DNA from 4 places in the Ensifer sp. Root142 genome. Region 1 is predicted to be linked to each of the others. Evidence: riboswitches for the same ligand, from Rfam matches in the RefSeq annotation. Region 1 holds a riboswitch; each other region holds the start of a gene.

Region 1 (3,956 bases):
TCGGTGCGGCGAGCGGGCGGCCGAAGCGGGCAATCACCCGACGTGAAAAGCCATCAGGCATGCGGATGCCGAGCGTGTCGAGGCCGGCCGAGGCAAGCGCGTGCACGGTGCTTGTTGTGCGCTGGGGCAGGATCAACGTCAGCGGGCCGGGCCAGAACGCTTCGGCCAGGCGCCGCGACAACGAATCGAATGTCACATGGGCTTCAGCCATCGCCATGTCTGACACATGCGATATCAGTGGGTTGAAGCGTGGACGCCCCTTCATCTCATAAATACGGCTGATCGCATCGGGATTGGTGGCGTCCGCTGCCAGGCCGTAGACCGTCTCGGTCGGAATCGCGACGGGCTCGCCTTCGGCAAGCACCGCACAGGCACGCTCGATCGCCCGTTCCGGCTCGGTCCGTGTATCGATGATTTCGGCCATGTCGCTTCCGTTTCCCTTTCCGAGGCTTCCTTAAAGGAGCCACGGTGAAAACAGAACGATTTTCTTCAGGCAACCGGGTCTGCGCTTCAGAGGCTGCGAATGATGCGCTTCAATGCCTCGTCGCGCGCGCCGAGCATCAGCACGTTCTTGAGCGCGACTTTCGGGTCGTCGGTACGAAAGAGCAGCCCGTTGTCGCGAACGCTGCGATTGATGGTCATCTGCCCCTCTGGCGCATCGGGCTCGATGGCAACGGCGAAGTACATTCGGGAATAGCCGGTCTGGATGCGTTCGAAGAAGTGTTTCTCGTCGCCGAGGTCACAGAAGAAGTTGGCGAAATAGAACGACCAGGTGACGTCCTTGGACGGGGCGAGATGTGTTCTCGCCGCCGTGACATGGCAATAGCCGAGATGCGGCCGACCGGTGAGCGTGCGGTGGAAGATCATCTTGGGAAACTGGATCGAGGTATGGAAGCCGTTCATCCGCTTGTGCGTCGTTTCGCCGGCGGTCGTCAGCTTGTGGGCGGTGCGCTCGGCAACCTCGTCATAGCTCAGATAACGCCGCTCGCGCTGCGACCATTGACGCCTTTCTATGCGGCCGGTGCGCAGGAACTCGGTGTGGACCGCTGTCTTCGGAGCGATCGTTGGCAGCTTCTCGGCTGCGGCGTCGTAGTATTTGAGCTTTGCCATGAACTTCAATGCGCTGTTTGCCGGTTCGGCCGGTTTCTCCGTCAGGCGACGCTAATGCATTATGGTTAATGGAAGATTTCACTCGCGTCGGTGGGCCTTGCCCCGCGTCACGGGAAGACATGTCGCAAAATGGCGAAGGATCCGCGCTTTCTCGCAAGCCTTGCCGGAAAAAGCGACAATTGCTCAATCCTTGAGCTATCCTATTGTTTACAATGAAAAATGATCAATCACAGGGCGTTTGGTGCGCTTGATGTGCTGTGTCGTCTTTCTGGAATCGGATGTCGTTAATCGGCAGCTACGACGATGGCTTCCGCGATTAGATATGCCTACTCAAGGTGCTGTCTTTTAGGGAAGGCGGAGAATTGGGAAGCCGGTCAAAACCCGGCGCTGCCCCCGCAACGGTGGTGGAGCGAAAGCCACGGCACAAAGCCACTGGACGGTTCCGTCCGGGAAGGCGCCGGGCTGGTCCTTGCGGACGGCTCCTGAGCCCGGAAACCAGCCTTGACGCGAACAGACCGTAACGGGTTGCGGCGGGCAGCCGGATCGGAGCCGTCATCGCACAGGCAATGCGCCCGTGCGGGTTCCAGTCCTGCCTCTCCGAAACAAGGCGAACGAGGACAGGACATGGACATCAAGGGCGATATGCTCCGCAAGCTGAAGGGTCGACGCGACGGCTACAGCCTCGACCGGGCCTTCTACATCGACCCCGACTACTACAGGCAGGATCTCGAAAGCATCTGGTACAAGGACTGGTTGTTCATCGGCCACGACTGCGAGATCCCGCGTGCCGGTAACTATTTCACCGTCCAGGTCGGCGATTATCCTGTCATTATCGTTCGCGACCGACAGGGCACGATCCGCGCCCTGCACAATTCCTGCCGTCATCGCGGTTCTCGCGTCTGCGCGCAGCACAAGGGCTCTTCGGCCAAGCTCGTCTGTCCCTATCACCAATGGACCTATGAGCTCGACGGCGCGCTGCTCTTTGCCCGCCAGATGGGCGAGGATTTCGACAAGGCGGCCCACGGCCTGAAGCCGATCCACTGCGAGACCGTCGGCGGTTACATCTTCATCAACCTGTCCGAGCAGCCGATGGATTTCGGCCCGTTCCGCGACATGGTCGCGCCCTATCTTGCGCCGCACCGCCTGGGTGAAACCAAGGTCGCCTTCGAAAGCACGATCATCGAAAAGGGCAACTGGAAACTCGTCTGGGAAAACAACCGGGAGTGCTACCATTGTGCCGCCAACCACCCCGAACTTTGCCGCACCTATCCCGAAGCGCCGACGGCGACCGGTGTGCAGGGCGCCAAGGATGATCCCGTCATTGCCGCGCATTGGGCGAAATGCGAAGCAGCCGGACTGCCGAGCGAGTTCCGGATGTCCGAGACCGGCCAGTTCCGCTCGGCGCGCATGCCGTTGATCGACGACGCCGAGAGCTACACCATGTCCGGCGCCCGCGCCGTGCGGCGGCAACTGTCGGCAGACGTTAGCCAGAAGCATATCGGCACGCTCCTGCTCTTCCATTATCCCTCGACCTGGAACCATGTGCTGGCCGACCACGCCATCACCTTCCGCGTCCTGCCGCTCGGCCCGGAGCTGACGCAGGTGACGACCAAGTGGCTGGTCAACAAGGACGCGGTTGAAGGCGTCGACTACAATCTCGAGCAACTGACGCATGTCTGGACCGAGACCAACGATCAGGACCGCCAGATCGTCGAGGAGAACGCCTTTGGTATTCGCTCGCCGGCCTACCAGTCAGGCCCCTATTCGCCCGAACACGAAGGCGGCGTGATGCAGTTCGTCGAGTGGTATTGCAAGTTCATGGAACAGCGCCTGCAGGGCGAGGCTGCTCCGCTTTCCCGGGTCGCCTGACATGCAGATGGCATCCTCGTTCCATCATTTCGACGAGCTTCATGTCTGGATCGACAGGCAGAACATGCTCGAATGCACATCGGCCGTGATCGAGACCGCCGATGTGATGACCTTTACCTTCCGGGCGGAAAAGCCGGCCTGGTTCCGCTATCTGCCTGGGCAGTTCGTCACGCTCGAGCTGCCGGTCGCCGACGAGCCGGTCATGCGCACCTACACGCTGTCGTCGACGCCCTCCCGGCCGTTGTCGATCGCCGTCACCGTCAAGGCGCAAGCCGATAGCATCGGCACGCGCTGGATGTTCGATCACCTGAAGCCCGGCATGCGGCTGAAGGCGTTCGGTCCGCTCGGCGATTTCAGCTTCGTGCGCCATCCCGGCGAAAAATATCTCTTCATATCGGCAGGCTCCGGCGTCACGCCGATGATGTCGATGACGCGCTGGATGGCGGACTGCGTTCCCGAGACCGACGTCACCTTCATTTCCTGCGCCCGCCGGCCAGACGACCTTCTGTTCCGCTCGGAACTGGAAGTGCTGGCGCGCCAGATGTCCGGGCTAAACCTCGGCTTCGTGGTCGAGGGGCATGAGTCAAGGCACGGATGGCACGGGCTGCGCGGCCGCATCGACGGCGCCAAGCTGCCGCTGCTTGCACCCGACTTCATGGAGCGCACAGTGTTTTGCTGCGGTCCGGAGCCGTTCATGCGCGGCGTGCGCGAGTTGCTGAAGGCGGCCGGTTTCGACATGAGCCGCTATCACGAGGAAAGCTTCCAGCCGGCGGCAGCACCGGCAGCCGAGGAGATAGCAGTCAGGGCAGGGGCGGCAGCCGACGCCGAAGCGCAAGGCGCCAAGGTGGTCTTCACCATGAGCGGCAAGGAGATCGAGGCCAAGCCCGGCCAGACGATCCTGCAGGCGGCGCGGGCCAACGGCGTCAGGATCGGTGCGGCCTGTGAAGGCGGCATCTGCGGTACGTGCCGGGTGATGA
Region 2 (3,956 bases), on a different contig from region 1:
TGAGGACGGCGCCGAGGCGATCGTGCTTGGCTGCGCCGGGATGGCCGATCTTGCGCGCGCACTTCAAGCCGAATACGGCGTTCCGGTCATTGATGGCGTATCGGCAGCCGTCAAGCAGGCCGAGGCGTTGGTGTCGCAAGGACTGACGACCAGCAAGCGCGGCTCCTATGCTCCGCCGCTCAGCAAATCCTATTCAGGTCTTATGAGCGCGCTCGCACCGATCTCGGCTTGAGACCGTACCGAGGGAAGCTCTCCGGCCACGGCGGCCAGCTGCGCGTTCGATGTGGCGGCTTCGGCAATGATCCACTCGCGAAACACCTGGATCTTGTTCTGCCGCCGGTGGCTTTGCGGATAGACCAGCCAATAGGCACGGCCATCCCTGACCACATGGTTGAACGGCCGGATGAGTTTTCCGCTGCGAAGCTCCTCAATCACAAAGGTGGAGACGACCATGGCAATGCCATGATCGAGCAATGTGGTGGCCACATCCATTGCCTGGACGTCGAAGATCAGCTCAGTGCCATTGCTGGCCGGCGGTTCCACGCCCGCTTCGGTCATCCAGCGCCGCCACCAGCTGGCGTTGCCGAAGCGCCTCACCGTGAGAACGTCGGCCGGATCCTTCAGCTGATGTTTTTCCAGGAACGTCGGCGTACAGACGGGCATGTATTCGATCGGGAAAAGAGGAAACACTTCATTGCCCGACCAGTCGCCGTTGCCGCTGCGCACCACGAGATCAATCGCATCGCGCTTGAAGTCGATCAGCTCCGTGGACATGTGCACGCGAATGCTGATGTTTGGATGGGCTGTCTGAAACGAGGCGAGCCTGGAACCAAGCCAACTTGAGACGACGGTTGGCAGTACCGAGATGTGCAGGTGATGCTCGGTCTTGTCGGCAATCTCGGAGAACGCCGTACCCAGTAGATCGAGCGCCTCGGTCACCTTCGGCGCAAGCTGCCGTCCGGCAGCCGTCAAGCGCACTTCCCGTGGCAGACGGACAAACAGCGGCGTGCCGGTGCGGTCCTCCAGCAGTCGGATTTGATAGCTGACAGCGGCTTGCGTCATGCCGAGCTCCTGCGCCGCGCGGGTGAAACTCAAGTGCCTGGCTGCGGCCTCGAACGCGCGCACCGCACTCATGGGGGGAATCTTGCTCATGAAGTGAGATAAGCATTCTTTATGGCAGCATGCGAGAAATCGCTTTGCGCGAAACCACCAAAATCCTCAATTTTCTCGCGAACACATCACCACAGAACTGAAGGGGTTAGCAATGCTTAGCGCACTGCGATCGATCATCCTCCACGTCTGGACTTCGGCCAAGAGAGCTGCCGACGCCACGACGACCATCGATACATTCAGCGAGTTCCAACTGAGGGACATCGGCCTGACGCGAGACAATGACAGCATCCGGGCGCGCGCGGGCGATGTTGCTGATCCGTGGCAGCACGTAGCGGGCTCTGATCCGGGCGGTGCCCTTTCGCCGCAGACGCCAAATGATGAAGTCGCGTCGCCGCCCTTGCGACAAACTTTCGACCTCGGCCGAATGGAGAAAATAAAGACATAAACATTTCTTTATACGATTGACGCCGTCGACTTTGCGGGGCATTGTCGAACAATCGTGGTTCTGCGGCTCGTCTGACGACAGGCCGGAGCTAAGAGGGAATTCGGTGCGGCGCCGCAAGGCGCTCATGCCGGAGCTGCCCCCGCAACTGTAAGCGGCGAGCGGTCGTCCAATGATGTCACTGAGGGAGACGCCTCGGGAAGACGGGACGGTTCGTGTTGACCCGCAAGCCAGGAGACCTGCCGCGATAGATAACGTCCACGGGCGGGGTGTCCGATGTGTCGCCTTGACGAGCGAGCCAGTCTCGGTCGTGGATGCGTCGCATTCAAAGCCTTGCCCACAACCTTCGGGGTAAGGAAATGACCATCAAGACAGCCAATCTCGGCTTTCCACGTATCGGCAGCCACCGTGAACTGAAGTTCGCGCTGGAGCGCTATTGGGCCGGCAAGATCGAGAGACAGGACCTGCTCGACGTCGCCGCCAGGCTGCGGGCCGAAAACTGGGCCGCGCAAAAGGCGCGTGGGATCCAGATCATTCCATCGAACGACTTCTCGCTTTACGACCAGGTTCTCGACACATCAGTGCTGGTTGGTGCGGTGCCACCGGCCTATGGCTGGAAGGGCGGCCCGGTCGACCTCGACGCCTATTTCGCCATGGCGCGCGGTTCGACGACTGCCGCCTGCGCGTCCGGTTGCACGCATGGCGGGCCCGACGGGGGCAACCAGGCGCTGGAGATGACCAAGTGGTTCGACACGAACTACCACTACATGGTTCCGGAATTCGCGGAGGATCAGCGCTTCGAGCTGACGCGCAATGCGCCGCTTGACGCCTTCCTCGAAGCCAAGGCGCTCGGGCATGTCACCCGCCCTGTCGTCCTCGGCCCCGTCACCTTCCTGAAACTGGGCAAGGCGCTTGCCGGCGGATTCGACACCATCAATCTGATCGAGCGGCTGCTGCCTGTTTATACGAAGCTTCTCACCGAGCTTGGGGAAGCCGGCGTCGAATGGGTGCAGATCGACGAGCCATGCCTGGTGCTCGATCTCACTGAGCGGGAACGCCAGGCGCTGGCGCTGACCTACCAGACGTTCGCCTCGGAACTTCCGCAGTTGAAAATCATGCTCGCGACCTATTTCGGCGCGGTCAGTGACAACATGCCGACAGCCCTTTCGCTGCCGGTTGCCGGGCTGCATGTCGACCTCGTGCGGGCGCCCCAACAGCTCGACTTGCTACTTCAGACGGTACCGGCACAGCTTGTGCTGTCGCTCGGCGTCGTCGATGGCCGCAATGTGTGGCGTACCGATCTTGCCGGCCTCTTCCGCCGGCTGCAGCCGTTGATCGAGGCGCATGGCCGCGATCGCATCGAGCTTGCACCGTCGTGCTCGCTGCTGCACGTGCCAATCGACCTCGATCTCGAACGAGCGCTCGATCCGGAGCTCGGCTCCTGGCTTGCCTTCGCCCTGCAGAAGCTGGACGAACTCAGCCTGCTTGCCCGCGCATTCGAGCCGGGCCTGGCCAATCCCGAGCAGGTCTTTGCAAAATCGATTGCTGCGGTCGAGGCACGGCTGACCTCGCTCAAGGTCCACGATCCACTCGTTGCCGGACGCTTGAAGAACCTGACGGCAGCAGACAGCCGCCGTCAATCGAGTTTTGCAACGCGCCGGCGCCGGCACGAAGACAGGCTGGCACTGCCGCTCTTCCCGACGACGACGATCGGCTCCTTCCCGCAGACGTCAGAGGTGCGCCAGGCACGATCGCTGCATGCCAAGGGCGAGCTCAGCTATGTCGACTACCTCGCCTACCTGCGCCAGGAGACGGAGAAGGCCGTGCGCTGGCAGGAGGAAATCGGCATCGAGGTGCTGGTGCACGGCGAATTCGAGCGCAACGACATGGTGCAGTATTTCGGCGAGCAGCTCTCCGGCTATGGGTTCACTCAGAGCGGTTGGGTGCAGAGCTACGGCTCGCGCTACGTACGCCCGCCGATCATCTTCGGCGATGTCTCGCGCCCGAACCCGATGACGGTCGATTGGGCAACCTATGCGCAGTCGCTGACGGACAAGCCGATGAAGGGCATGCTCACCGGCCCGGTGACGATGCTGCAATGGTCGTTCGTGCGCGACGACCTGCCCCGGTCGATCGTATGCCGGCAGATCGCACTGGCGCTGCGCGACGAAGTCACCGACCTGGAAACGGCCGGTATCGCCGTGATCCAGATCGACGAACCGGCGCTGCGCGAGGGACTGCCACTGAGACAGGCCGATCGAAAGGCCTATCTCGACTGGGCGGTCGGGTGCTTCCGCATCAGCGCCTCCGGCGTCGGTGACGAAACCCAGATCCACACCCACATGTGCTACTCGGAGTTCAACGACATCATGGCGGCGATTGCGGCAATGGATGCCGATGT
Region 3 (3,956 bases), on a different contig from region 1:
AGTCCGATCCCGGCATTGTTGACAAGAAGATCAATCCGTCCTGCGCGACTTAGAACCTCGTCGACGGTTGTCTGCACCGATGCGTCATCGGTTACATCGCAGATCAGCATCGTGATCCCGTCCGGGGTATCGGGCATCGGCTTTCGGCTGGTACCGAAGACACGGTAGCCATCGTGCCGCAGCGCTCGTGCTGTCACCAACCCAATGCCTGAGGAAGCGCCCGTGACCAGGGCAATGCCGCGTTCTGTCTTGCTCATCGGCTTGTGCTTTCATTTTATCATGGAATATCGCTGAACATTCAGTTACTATTAAATTAGTAGTTAGTCACTATCAAAAAGATACTAACATGAAAAATCTGTCGAGCCAGCCATGCCTGATCGCCAGGAGCCTTGCGCTTGTGGGGGATGCCTGGAGCATGCTGATCATGCGAGATGCCCATGCGGGCCTGACCCGCTTCGATGATTTCCGCAAAAGTCTTGGTATCGCGCCGACGATGCTGACGGGGCGGCTTTCAGCGCTGACGGAGGAGGGGCTGCTGGAGAAACGCCGCTATTCCGATCGTCCGCCACGAGACGAATATGTCCTGACCGAAGCTGGCCAAGACTTCCTGCCGGTTCTGTTTGCCATCGGCGCGTGGGGACGCAAGCATCGCGGCGGGGGCGAGGTAACCCGGTTCTTCGACGCCGAGACCGGAACGGAGATCGATCCCGTCACCATCGACCGGGCGACCGGCGCTCCAGTCGGGACACGTCCCATTCGTATCGCCGCACCGGAATGAGGCACCCCAGGCAGATGAAGTATCGCCTGACAACGCCTCTTGAAATCGCTTCCAGCACAGAGTTGCCGGTCCGTTGGTCGAGCAATGTCTTATGACCGTCGCCGGCAAACGCTGATGCCAGATTAATAGGTCCGGTTGACAGTCGCGATCGATCGTCCTGATGGCGTGAGAAGTGCTCTGCCAATGTGCGTCGCAGGCATCATTCGTTAGCTTGTGTTGTATTATGATATTACATAACAGATGAATATGAAAATATGCCGCATGTTGATATGCCAATGCCGCACCTTTGCGGTAAACGTCGGAAGCTGCTGGAACAATGACGGCCCGACTGCTTAGGTGGCAACGCCTTCCAGCGTCATGATCCGCGTCTTGGCGCAGCGCTCTCGGATCGCCTTGAGGCGTTGATACGCCGGCGAGTTGTACCACTCGAGCAAGGAGTGCATGTCCGGGAACTCGACAATGACGAGCCGGTGCGGCTCCCAGTCTCCCTCGAGCACCCGGGTAGCGCCACCGCGCCCCAAATATCGGCCACCATAGCGCGCCTCCGTTGCCGGCACTTCCCGTATGTATTCTTCAAAGGCCGCGGCATCGGTGACCTCGACATCCGCAATCAGATAGGCGGCCATGGCAGATCTCCTTTTCCACACAGGCGCCATCGAAGGATACGCCCGTTGGTCGGTGCGGGCGAGTTGGTCAACATATTTTTGTGTTGAATAATGTTATGTTATCACATAACAAATGCGCATGAAAAAATGCGACATGTTGATAGGCCAAGGCCGTGCTGTCGCGGCGGTTGTCACCTCCGCCGAAGTGTGCGACGAAGGCTTTGATGGTGCTGCAACCGCGACAATGCGGAAGCGGCTGAAAAGGGAACACGGAGCGGACGACCCAAATGGGGCCGAAACCGTGGCTGCCCCCGCAACTGTGAGCGGAAAGCGCATTCACACCATGTCACTGGCGATCAGCCGGGAAGACGTGGATGCGCCGCGACCCGCGAGCCAGGAGACCTGCCATCGAACCGATCAACCACAACGGACGGGGTGTTCCGATGGAAAAGAACTGGTTTTTGCGCGACGGTCATCCGTCATCATGCCGCGTTGCCACATTCTCTCCGGACCAATCCGGAGGAGAAGAGACATGGCCAATCCGGTTTCCCGACAGCACACGATAACGGTCTGCACCGATTGCCGTTTCACCGGCGGCCCATGCCGTCCGGGAGCGGATCTGATCCAGCGGCTGAACCGCAGTATTGCCGCGCTCGGCGAGCCGCTCGACCGGGATTTCTCCATTACTGGGACGGTCTGCATGGCCGCGTGTACCAGGCCTTGCACCATCGCTTTCCAGGCAACCGGCAAGGCGACCTACCTCTTTGGCGATATCTCGCCCGAGGAGGATATCGATGATCTCGTCTCGTTCGCGACCACCTATGCCGGAAGGGGCGATGGCATGACGCGGGCGGCCGAGAGGCCGCGCGGGCTCAACGGCAAGACGCTGGCGCGCATCCCGGCAGCGATGCTGGTCTCCGAAGACATCGGCTGGCATTTCCAATGATGGCGCGGGGAGGGACGAGCCGATGAGCTGCACCGCGACAGGGGCCGGGCTTCGGGTCCACGCCCTGGATTGGGGACCGCGCCCGGACCTGCGGCTGGTCCGCGAGATCGACTTTGCCATTGCGCCCGGCAGCCGGCTTGCCATTCTCGGGCCGAACGGTGCCGGCAAGACCTCGCTGCTGCGCTGCCTCTATCGCTCGGCCCAGCCGATAGCGGGCGCAATCGAGGTCGATGGCGTCGACATCTGGGCGATGACGGCGCGCGAGGCGGCAAAGATCATTGCCGTCGTGCTGCAGGAAATGCCGAGCGACTTTCCCTTCAGCGTGCGCGACGTGGTGATGATGGGCCGCATCCCCCGGCGTGAGGGCATGAGCGGCTGGACCGCGAGGGACCGCGAGACGGTTGCGCACGCGCTCGAGCATCTCGATCTCACCCACCTTGCCGGGCGGCAATTCGCGACGCTTTCGGGCGGCGAGAAGCAGCGGGTGCTGATCGCCCGGGCGCTTGCCCAGCAGCCGCGCATCATCATTCTCGACGAGCCGACAAACCATCTCGATATCCGCCACCAGCTCGAAATTCTCGAGTTGTTGCAGACGCTGCAGCTGACGATCGTCACCACGCTGCACGACATCAACCTGGCAGCCGAGTTCGCGACCGATGTGGCGATCCTGACGGAGGGACGCATGACGGCCTTCGGCCCGCCCGAAGACGTGCTCAACCCACAAGCGCTTTCCGCCGCCTTCGGCGTCACCGCCACTGCCCACAACAATGCCGTTTCGAGCGGCGCACGCTTTTCCTTTTCACTTGCTCGACAGGAACTGATTTCATGAAGACCTTCATTGCCCATTCCGCCTTTGCCCTGCTGGTTCTGGCGGCAACGCCGGCGCTCGCCTATCCCGTGACCGTCAAGAGCTGCAACCGCGAGGTGACCTTCGATTCAGCACCGAAGCGCGCCGTTTCCAACGACGTCAACCTCACTGAAATGATGCTGGCTCTGAAATTGCAGGACCGCATGGTCGGCTATACCGGCGTATCCGGCTGGAAGACGCTGGACGAAAAGCTGCGCGAAGGCGTCAAGGCGCTGCCGGAGCTTTCGGAAAAATATCCGACCAAGGAAGTGCTGCTCAATGCCGACGCCGACTTCTACTTCGCCGGCTGGAACTACGGCATGAAGGTCGGGGGCGAGGTGACGCCGGAAACGCTCGAACCCTTCAAGATCAACGTCTATGAGCTGACCGAATCCTGCATTCACGTCATGGCCAAGGGCAAGCCTGTCATGGACGACATGTTCGTCGATATCCTCAATCTCGGCCGCATCTTCGGCGTCGAGGATCGGGCGCAGGCGCTGGTCGACGGTTATCGCCGCGATCTCGACAAGATCACTGCAGACACCGGCGGCATCGAACGCCCGACCCGCGTCTTCGTCTATGATTCCGGCGAGGAGAAGCCGTTCACGTCAGGCCGGTTCGGTATCCCGACGGCAATGATCGAGGCGGCGGGCGGCGTCAACGTCATGGACGACATCGAGAAGAGCTGGACCGAGATTTCCTGGGAGCCGGTGATCGACAAGAACCCTGAGGTGGTGGTGATCGTCAACTATGGCGAGGTCACCGCCGAGCAGAAGATCG
Region 4 (3,956 bases), on a different contig from region 1:
TTGCCCGCAGCCGGGGATCATGCCCCGGCGACTGCGGACGTCTTCGGCGAAACCTTCGCTGCGCATCTGGCGCCGATCGTCGTCATGTTGAAGCGTCGCACCGGCCTGTCCTCGGGCGCGCAATGGCGGCTTGCGGCGGATTCGCTTGCCGGTGGGTTCCTGGAGATCGGCCGCGTCCTCGGCGACGAGGAGACCGCGATGGCGAGGGCGCTGGCGATCGTCAAGCGCGCGGGTACGTCGCTATTTTCCGACAAGCTCCGTTACGAGGACATCGTGATCGAGATCGGCGGCAATCATGCGCTGTCGCGCACCTATCGCCTGCGCGGCGGCTGCTGTCTCTATTATCGAACGGAAGGTGGCAGCTTCTGCGACAGTTGCGTGATGCTGGCGCCGGACGACCGCCGCGCGCGGTTGCAGGCGCATCTGCTGGCATTGCAGGCGCGCTGAGACATCTCGACGACAAAGCCCCTGATATCGGCGATATCAGGGGCTCCGGGTTGATGGCGAAATCTGGCCGGTCTGTTACGCCTTGGCGAAACGATCGTTGATGAAGCCCGACACGACGCCGAGAACAATCCAGAACGCGAGCGTGGTGGCAAGGGCTGCCACGGCGAATTCAGCGCCGAGCACGGCCGGCACATTGCTGGAGATGTCCGACGGTTGCGGCGCGCCATAGACATGCGGTGCCGCGATCAGCACGAGGCCGATGATCTTGGCGGCGATCTCTTGCCGCAAGACCAGCAGATAGAGACCGGCGGCAGACAACAGCACGGTTGCACCCCACCAGACCTGGCGGTCGCCGAGTTCCGCGGCCGGGAAGCCCGGCAGTTCCGGCGGCAGACCGATTGCCGGCAGCATGTGCACGGCAAGCCAGCCGCAGGCGCCCCAGAGCGCGCCGTTCCTGAGCGTGATCGGGTAGCCGATGACGAGGCTGACGCCGGCGAGCAGCAGCGCGAAGCCGGAGCCGGTCACCAGATTGGCGATCAGCGTGCCGGAAAAGCGGCTCATGCCGAACATGATGCCGCCTTCCTCGTGTTCGCCCTCATGGGCGTAGGCAGGCGTGATCGGCGACAGGGCGTCAAGCAAAGCGCCAATCGGCGAAACCGCCTTCAGCGACGAATGCTGGTCGTGGTTTGCTGCGGCCGGATCGGCCGTTCCCGGCTGAACGGCTGGTTGTTCGCCGGCGGCCGGTGCCTCGCCTTCGAATTCTTCCGCGTGCAGGATCAGCGGTACGACGCGCAGTTCCTGGGCGCCGGTCATGAAGACACCGGCAATCAATCCAGCCACGATCGCGGCCAGAAGCGTTCTGACAATCATTTTCGATATCCCTCGATATCGGCGCGCCATGCATCTGGCAGGCAGCGCCGTGTCCCACTGGCAAATATGCGAACGGCTCCGTCCGGCAGATCTTCAATCTGCATCAGACGCGAGCAAACGCGTCCGGCTGTCTGCCGGAAGCGTTTTTGTCCGCAGCTATGTCGATGCGGAACGCAAGTCGCGTCCCGGAACATCGCTTAGTGGCAGGGGAAGCCATAGGAGTGGCGGGTGTCGTGCGCGGTATCGTGCAGCACGGCCGAGTTCGCCAGGCCTGCGCCGAAGACGAGGAAGCCGCCGATGAGGAGCGCGATGATACCTGCGGTCAGACGATCGCTGAGGGAGAGCGGAATGCTCGAAACTGTAGATGTAGCCATGACAACCTCCGTGATGGCGTCGGGATCTTTCCCGGTTTGGGCCCTATGCCCGCATCGACTGGCAGGTTTCCTGGCTCAGGACGTCGGGTGAGATCACCCTGGATTTGCCTCGCCTTCCCAGAGCAAGGGCCGCCCTCTCGCGGTCTTGTCTCCAGTGGCTTCTTCCGGATCGCTCCGGAACGGCGCATTCACGTCGCTCTACAGTCGCGGGGTCGGCCGTGATTTGAATGCCCAGCATGGGTCCATCCGTCACGTTCCCGTTTACTCCCGAAACGCGTTCGCGTTGCGGGAACCAATCGATCCACGATGATTAGGATCGCACCCCGGAGATGTCAATTAGACTTGCGCCGCCGCCCGGTCCATCCGCGACAAAATCACGAAGGATCATGCGTTTATAGGCTTCGACGATCTGGTCGCCCTCTGCTCTGGTGACGGAGACCGCAAGCCGCATCGTGCAATCGCCGAGATGCATGATCAAAAAGGCGGCGCTGTCGATCGTTTCGCGCGGCGTGTCGGGCGCAAACCGAGCCCAGACGTCGGCCAGAAGCTGGCCGCCGGCACGGCTTTGCAAAAGGTCGATCTCGCGCAGCGCCTTGTCGGCCTGCATCGCTGACCAGATGTCGCGCATCACAGGCTCGGCCAGGAACATATCGTAATAGATGTCGAACAGCATGGAGAAGGCGTCACGCAGTTCCGAGATCGACGTCACCTTGGCAAGCTCGGCCCCGATGCATTCATTGCAGACCGCATTGTAGCGCTCGGCCAGCGTGCGCACGATCGCCGCCTTGTCGGGGAAGTACTGGTAGAGGGAGCCGATCGAGATTCCAGCCTTTTCAGCGACTTCGCTCATGCGCATGGCGTCGCTGCCCTTCTCCTGGATGATCGCCGTGGCGCAGGAAAGGATGTGCTCGACGCGCTCGCGGCTGCGCTTCTGGCTGGGCGTGCGGCGCAGCGCCGGCTCGTCGTCAGCGGGGATTGTGGAAGGGCTTGCATCGGGAATCATGAGTAATGCTCACATTTTGACTTGACTCCTAAAATACGAGGATTTATCACATTTGCAAATGTGAGAGATGCTCATGTTTTGCAATCAACCTCAGGAGGAAGCGATGACTGACAAACTCACACTGGTTCTGGGCGGTACGGGCAAGACGGGGCGGCGGGTGGCGGCCCGCCTTGAGGAGCGGGGTATCGCGGTGCGCATCGGCGCCCGTTCGGCATCGCCTTCCTTCGACTGGACGGATGAGGCGACCTGGGCGCCCGTGCTTGAAAATGTCGAGCGCATCTATATCAGCTACCAGCCGGATCTGGCGGTGCCGGGCGCCGTCGAAACCATCCGCAAATTCTCGAGGCTTGCCGTTCGCTCGGGCATCAAGCGGCTGGTGCTTCTGTCGGGGCGCGGCGAGGACGAGGCGGAAGCGGCCGAGCGCGAACTGCAGGCCTCCGGCGCCGACTGGACGATCATCCGGGCAAGCTGGTTCTTCGAGAATTTCAGCGAGGATTTTTTGACCGATTCCGTTCGCAGCGGATCGGTGTTCCTGCCGCCGGATGAGATCACCGAACCCTTCATCAGCACCGACGACATCGCCGACGTGGCAGTTGCAGCCCTTCTGGACGAGGGGCATGTCGGCAAGGTCTATGAGCTGACAGGCCCGCGGCTGATGACCTTTGCCCAGGCCGTGGCCGAGATCGCGACGGCTGCCAACCGCCGGATCGGCTATCAGTCCGTGCCGGTTGCCGACTTCACGGTGCAGTTGCGGGCCGACGGATTGCCTGATGACTATGTCGAACTCATCCGCTATCTCTTCACGTCGGTGCTCGACGGGCGCAATTCGCAAGTGACGTCCGATGTCGAGCGCGTGCTTGGGCGCAAACCGCGCGACTTCGCCGACTATGCCCGGGAGACCGCTGCAACTGGTGTCTGGAGTATCGCCGCATGATCCCGCTGATCCCCGCTCTGGCGTTTGCCGCCGCAATCGGCTCCGGCCTGATGGCCGGGCTGTTCTTCATCTTCTCGGTCTGCATCATGCAGGCTTTGTCGCGGCTGCCGGCGGAGCAGGGGATCGCGGCGATGAACGCCATCAACGTGGTGATCCAGAATCCGCTGTTCCTCAGTACCTTCATGGGCACGGCGCTTCTGGGGCTCGCGCTGGTCGTCGCGGCCTTCATCTGGGGCGGTAACGGCAGCCTGCTGCTGGCGGCCGGCGGCATCGCCTACGTCGCCGGCGTGCTGATCGTCACCATTATCTTCAACGTGCCGATGAACGA

What was found. A riboswitch is a leader RNA that binds a small molecule or an ion and turns the genes downstream of it on or off. The one in region 1 is predicted to bind cobalamin.
Region 2: it holds a riboswitch for cobalamin, as region 1 does, so the genes downstream of both, metE (5-methyltetrahydropteroyltriglutamate--homocysteine S-methyltransferase) here and ASD52_RS15680 (aromatic ring-hydroxylating dioxygenase subunit alpha) in region 1, are expected to answer to the same signal.
Region 3: it holds a riboswitch for cobalamin, as region 1 does, so the genes downstream of both, ASD52_RS02455 (DUF1636 domain-containing protein) here and ASD52_RS15680 (aromatic ring-hydroxylating dioxygenase subunit alpha) in region 1, are expected to answer to the same signal.
Region 4: it holds a riboswitch for cobalamin, as region 1 does, so the genes downstream of both, ASD52_RS24160 (CbtB-domain containing protein) here and ASD52_RS15680 (aromatic ring-hydroxylating dioxygenase subunit alpha) in region 1, are expected to answer to the same signal.

What each region holds. Positions count from the first base shown of each region.
Region 1 is NZ_LMFK01000012.1:662,211-666,166, forward strand. It holds gene ASD52_RS15670 (L-threonylcarbamoyladenylate synthase) at 1-424, opposite strand, end outside; gene ASD52_RS15675 (DUF6656 family protein) at 511-1,110, opposite strand; cobalamin riboswitch at 1,427-1,629, shown strand; gene ASD52_RS15680 (aromatic ring-hydroxylating dioxygenase subunit alpha) at 1,735-2,979, shown strand; gene ASD52_RS15685 (hybrid-cluster NAD(P)-dependent oxidoreductase) at 2,981-3,956, shown strand, end outside.
Region 2 is NZ_LMFK01000001.1:635,674-639,629, reverse strand. It holds gene ASD52_RS03130 (aspartate/glutamate racemase family protein) at 1-232, shown strand, start outside; gene ASD52_RS03125 (LysR substrate-binding domain-containing protein) at 190-1,134, opposite strand; cobalamin riboswitch at 1,597-1,817, shown strand; gene metE (5-methyltetrahydropteroyltriglutamate--homocysteine S-methyltransferase) at 1,915-3,956, shown strand, end outside.
Region 3 is NZ_LMFK01000001.1:488,090-492,045, forward strand. It holds gene ASD52_RS02440 (oxidoreductase) at 1-257, opposite strand, end outside; gene ASD52_RS02445 (helix-turn-helix domain-containing protein) at 347-778, shown strand; gene ASD52_RS02450 (DUF1330 domain-containing protein) at 1,111-1,404, opposite strand; cobalamin riboswitch at 1,592-1,808, shown strand; gene ASD52_RS02455 (DUF1636 domain-containing protein) at 1,916-2,329, shown strand; gene ASD52_RS02460 (ABC transporter ATP-binding protein) at 2,352-3,158, shown strand; gene ASD52_RS02465 (ABC transporter substrate-binding protein) at 3,155-3,956, shown strand, end outside.
Region 4 is NZ_LMFK01000029.1:4,049-8,004, reverse strand. It holds gene ASD52_RS24170 ((2Fe-2S)-binding protein) at 1-447, shown strand, start outside; gene ASD52_RS24165 (CbtA family protein) at 523-1,317, opposite strand; gene ASD52_RS24160 (CbtB-domain containing protein) at 1,515-1,691, opposite strand; cobalamin riboswitch at 1,734-2,003, opposite strand; gene ASD52_RS24155 (TetR/AcrR family transcriptional regulator) at 2,002-2,694, opposite strand; gene ASD52_RS24150 (NAD(P)H-binding protein) at 2,798-3,628, shown strand; gene ASD52_RS24145 (anthrone oxygenase family protein) at 3,625-3,956, shown strand, end outside.